DNA from 2 places in the Dehalococcoides sp. UCH007 genome. Region 2 is predicted to be linked to the other one. Evidence: riboswitches for the same ligand, from Rfam matches in the RefSeq annotation. Region 2 holds a riboswitch; the other holds the start of a gene.

Region 1 (2,460 bases), 440 kb from region 2:
GGATTATACCAGAATACACCTAACTTTGCTTTTCGGAAACCCCGGCATCTGCAAAAGAGGCCATCTCGTGCTGGATACGGTTGGATGCTTCGATAATATTCATGGCAAGGGCGGCACCAGTGCCTTCACCCAGCCGCATATCCATTTTCAAAATAGCATCCAGCCCCATGTGTTCAAGCAAAATACGGTGTCCCGGCTCTACCGACTGGTGAGCGGCAAACATAAAGTCCTTTGCCTGCGGGCAGATAGTATACGCAATAAGTGCCGCCGCACCTGAAATAAAGCCGTCTACAACCACCCCCACTCTGTTAGCTGCCGCACCCAGTATTACCCCTGCCAGACCGCCTATTTCATAGCCGCCCACCTTGGACAGCACATCCAGCGCATCTTGGGCATTGGGTTTGTTAAGGGCAATTGCCTTGGCAATGGCATTGCGTTTCAGCTTCATCTGCTCGTCTGACGCACCGGTACCCCGCCCGGTTACCTCTTCAAGTGACCGCCCGGTAATGACAGAGCAGATAGCGGCGGAGGGGGAAGTATTGCCGATACCCATATCACCGGTACCTACCAAATCCAGCCCTTTTTTAACCTCGGCGTTTACAATCTCTATACCGGTTTCAATAGCTTTTACCGCCTGCTCGCGGGTCATAGCCGGGCCGTAAACCATGTTATTGGTACCGGGGGCAATATTGCGGTTGATTATATTCGGGTCTTCCGCCATGGGGGTGGCCACCCCCAAAGCAACCACCACATTACGCGCCCCCACCTGTCTGGAAAGGACATTTATGGCGGCACCGCCATGGGCGAAATTTTGCAGCATCTGGGCGGTTACTTCTTTGGGCCAGTTGTGAAACTTCTCATCAATAATGCCGTGGTCGCCAGCCATAGTTATAATGGCTTTGCGGGCAGTTTGGGGCTTGGCATTACCTTGAATGCCTGAAAGCTGCACTACAATAGCCTCCAGCTTGCCTAAAGACCCTTGAGGTTTAGTCAGGATATCCTGATGGGCCTGAGCCTTGGTCATGGCCTCTTTATCAAGCCCGTGTATCTTTGCCAGTGTTGCATTTAATAGTTCCATATTTTTAAAACTCCTATATTAAAAACTTTGGTCATAATATCCATGGTGGTATTTCAGGCTATGCTCAGTTTCTCCTCCTCTGGCGCCTGCCCAAATAAAAAAGGGGCTGGCACATCTCAAAATATCTTCAAGATGAGCCGGCCCCTTTACCATCAGGTATCCGGTTTGGTGTTAACACGTCTTCTGGCTTCCGGATTATCCCCCGGTTCCGCCCTTCCCATCAGGGTACTGCCCTGACAGTGGCCGCACAAAAAGTGCTTTAAGAAACCAAAGTCCCCGGTTACAGCGGCGGGACCGCCACGGATTCAAACCGTGTTCCGTTTGCTAATCACCATTAAAAACTATATCAGACAAAACCCTGTCAGTCAATCAGGCTGGATAAATCTCAGACTTACTTTTCAATTCAGCCGCAACGGCAAGCAGGCGTTCACACTCACTTTGGGTGCGGGGAGCAATGCGGACATACTGCGGCAAGCCGAATGAAGTGCAGTCCCGCACCATAAGCCCGTGCTTCAGGAGTGCCGAACGGAAATCTGCGGCCTTTTTCACTTTCATCAGGAAAAAATTGGTCTCGGAGGGCAGCACTCTAAAGCCCAAGCCTGCAAAACCCTGCCTGAGATACTCCTTAGAGGCCTTTATCTTTTTTTCAGATTCCGCCAGATAGCTGGGGTGACGTAAGCAAACTAATCCTGCTTTTTGGGCGGCAGCATTAACATTCCACGGCGGACAGACCTTTTTAAGATTTGTTATTACCTCCGCCGAAGCCATGCCATAACCAAGCCTCAGCCCGGCCAAAGCGCAATCTTTGGTCATAGAGCGGATAACTATAATATTGCCCGTTTCAAGCAAATCTGCTGATTTCCAGCCGCTTTCAGCAAAGGCTATATAAGCTTCGTCCAGCACCAGCAGGGTATCAGTGCAGACGCTCAGCACTTTTTCAATATCCGCTTTGGAAAGATAAACCCCGGTCGGGTTATTGGGATTGCAGATAAATACCGCTTTGGGCTGGTGTTTTTTAATAATGCGGCAGGTTAAATCCAAATCAAACTTAAATCCGCTCTCTTCGTCTGCCCACTGCTCAATTATATCCGCACCGGCCACTTCTGCTGCCAGTTCATATTCCCCGAAGGTGGGTTTAAGTATTAAAACCGTATCCCCCACCCCGAAATATGCCCCGGCAACCAGACGGATAATTTCCATAGAGCCGCTGCCTACAATCAGGTCTTCGGGCTTAAGCGAAAGCCTGCCCGCCAGGTATTCTTTTAGTTCGGCAGAATCTGAATCAGGGTAGCGGTCAATAACCATGGAACACAAGGCTTCTTTTATCTCTGCAGGTGCCGGATAGGGATTTGAGCTTACCGAAAAATCCATAACCGCATCCG
Region 2 (2,460 bases):
AAAAAGTAGGCTGAGGTAAGTCCGGCCGGGCCGGAACCGATAATAGCTACTTTTTTGCCGGTGGGCGGGGCAATTTTAAGGTTATTTTTCCAACTGCCGTCATCATTTTCAGCGGCATATCTCTTCAATGCCCGAATGGCAATAGGTTCGTCAAATTTCTGGCGCTGACATTCAAGTTCGCAAGGGTGAAAACAGACATAGCCGCACACGGAAGGGAAGGGTATTTTTTCTCTCATAACAGCAGTTGCGGCTGAAGCATTGCCGTCAGCTACGAAACGCACATAGCGGGGGATATCTAATCCAGCAGGGCAGGCACGTGTGCAGGGGGAGGTGCCAACCCGTTTGGTAGGTGTTTTATCCCTGTCCAGTTTGATAGCATCTACCGGGCAAACGCTGGCACACCGGTTGCACCCTGTGCAGCGGCTTTGGGTCCAGAAAAATTCACTGCCCTTGGTACGCTTGGTAGAGACTACCTTGCCGTCCTTTTGAATTTCTTCGGCTGATTCCAGTTTTTCTACAGGTGCTTTTGTTTTGGCCATATATGTCTCTTTTTTAAAATATTTACGCCTATATTTAAAAGACCTAGTTCCTGATATTATACTTGCAACATATAGTACATTGTCAATCCGTGAAGCCCGCTGTCGGGACAAGCAGGTTAATTCTACCACCCCTTCGGTTCTTTGGCCAACTTGGTGTCCGGTATCGGTGTGCAGGGATAAAAGAGTCTCAAACAGGGGATTGACAAAACAGAAATAACTAATTAAAATCAATTCTAATTGAATAAGGTCTGCCGGTGCTTTGTAACAAAAGCTTAAAAGGGAAGCCTGTTAAAATCAGGTGCGGTCCCGCCGCTGTGTACGGGGACGAAAACTGGAGTACGCCACTGTTTCATTGGAATGGAGCGGGAAGGCCCGGTGAGTAGGTTGAGCCGTAAGCCAGAATATCTGCCGGCATAGAGTTTCGCGGAAAATGGCCGTGGGAAATGGTAAATCCCTGAGCCGAAAGGTTTGGGGTTTTATTTTTTGTTTGAATCCTCAAACCTTGGTGGTTTGGGGATTTTTTTATTACGCGGGGTGAAATATGAAAGCGGTCTTGCTGGAAAAACCGGGAGAACTCCTTCTTGCGGAGGTGGCTACTCCATCCTGCCCGAAAGGCGGGGTACTCTTAAAGGTTTCCTGTTGTGCAATCTGCGGGACAGACGTAAAAATGTTTCGGCGGGGGCATCGTGACCTTAAGTACCCCCGCGTGCTGGGGCATGAAATAGCCGCCGAGGTAGTCTGCTCCGAACACCCTGATTTTAAGGCAGGTACCCGGGTGCAGGTTTATCCGGGTATTGCCTGTGGGGTTTGCCCGCTTTGCCTGCAGGGTAGGGAGAACCTGTGCGGGCAGGTGAAAATAATCGGTTTTAATTATGACGGGGGCTTGGCCGAATATATGGCACTTCCCCCTGAAAGCCTGCCTGGCGGGCTTAACATAATACCTGAGAATGTTTCAGATGAAGAAGCCTCTCTGGCAGAGCCGCTTGCCAGCTGTATTCACAGCCAGTCTGCTTGCCGGGTGGGGGACGGAGACCGGGTGTTGGTATTGGGGGCTGGACCTTTAGGGTTGCTGCAGACCATGCTCGCCAGATATAACGGAGCGGAACAGGTGCTTGTGGCTGAAATCCTGCCGGAGAGAGTGTGCGGAGCGGAACTGGCCTGCCCGGACGGGGTAATAGATTTGGGTAAGACCAGCCTTAAGCAGGGGGTTTTTGAGCAGACCGGCGGGGTTGGTGTGGATGTAATCTTAATTGCCAGTTCGGGGGTGGAAGTGGGAGAACTGCCCTCTGTTTTAAGCCCCGGCGGGCGGATAAATTTCTTTTCCGGCCTACCCAAGGACCGTTCTGGATTTACCATTGATGCGAATTCCATCCATTATCAGGAATTGATTTTGAGCGGCTCTTACGGCTCTACCGCAGCGGATAATGCTGAGGCTGTCCGCCTGATAGGGCAGGGAATTATACCCGTAAAGAGGCTTATCAGCCGGGTGACAGGTATTTCATATATAGAGGAGGCTTTTCTGGGAGTAGAAAGGCTGGAAGGTCTTAAAACCGTAATCAAATTTTATAAATGAAGGACACAAAAATGGATGAAAACAGGGTTAAAAATTTCGGGGCTGTCATAAGCCGCCTTATCTCAAAGGAAAATCTGAGTCGTGAGGAAGTAAAAGACTGTTTTTCCCAGATAATGCGGAATGAACAGCCTGATCTTCAGCAGGGTGCATTCATGGCCGCCCTAACTGCCAAAGGCGAAACGGCAGCTGAGATTGCCGGTGTCTGGGAAGCTATATATGAGCAGGATACAATTCGGGTGAGGCCTCTGGTAGATAAACCTGTGGTGGACAACTGCGGCACAGGCATGGACAGCCTGAAGACCTTTAACATCAGCACGGCTGCTTCCATTGTGGCGGCGGCGGGCGGGG

What was found. Region 2 has a riboswitch for cobalamin ahead of UCH007_RS00555 (zinc-dependent dehydrogenase). Riboswitches for the same ligand answer to the same signal wherever they lie in the genome.
Region 1: linked by a shared signal. The riboswitch ahead of cobT (nicotinate-nucleotide--dimethylbenzimidazole phosphoribosyltransferase) and the one ahead of UCH007_RS00555 (zinc-dependent dehydrogenase) in region 2 are both predicted to bind cobalamin.

Annotation. Positions count from the first base shown of each region.
Region 1 covers NZ_AP014722.1:547,342-549,801, reverse strand. Annotated here, with positions in the region: gene cobT (nicotinate-nucleotide--dimethylbenzimidazole phosphoribosyltransferase) at 20-1,078, opposite strand; cobalamin riboswitch at 1,235-1,426, opposite strand; gene UCH007_RS02900 (pyridoxal phosphate-dependent aminotransferase) at 1,448-2,460, opposite strand, start outside.
Region 2 covers NZ_AP014722.1:108,980-111,439, forward strand. Annotated here, with positions in the region: gene UCH007_RS00550 (FAD-dependent oxidoreductase) at 1-539, opposite strand, end outside; cobalamin riboswitch at 775-966, shown strand; gene UCH007_RS00555 (zinc-dependent dehydrogenase) at 1,081-2,112, shown strand; gene trpD (anthranilate phosphoribosyltransferase) at 2,124-2,460, shown strand, end outside.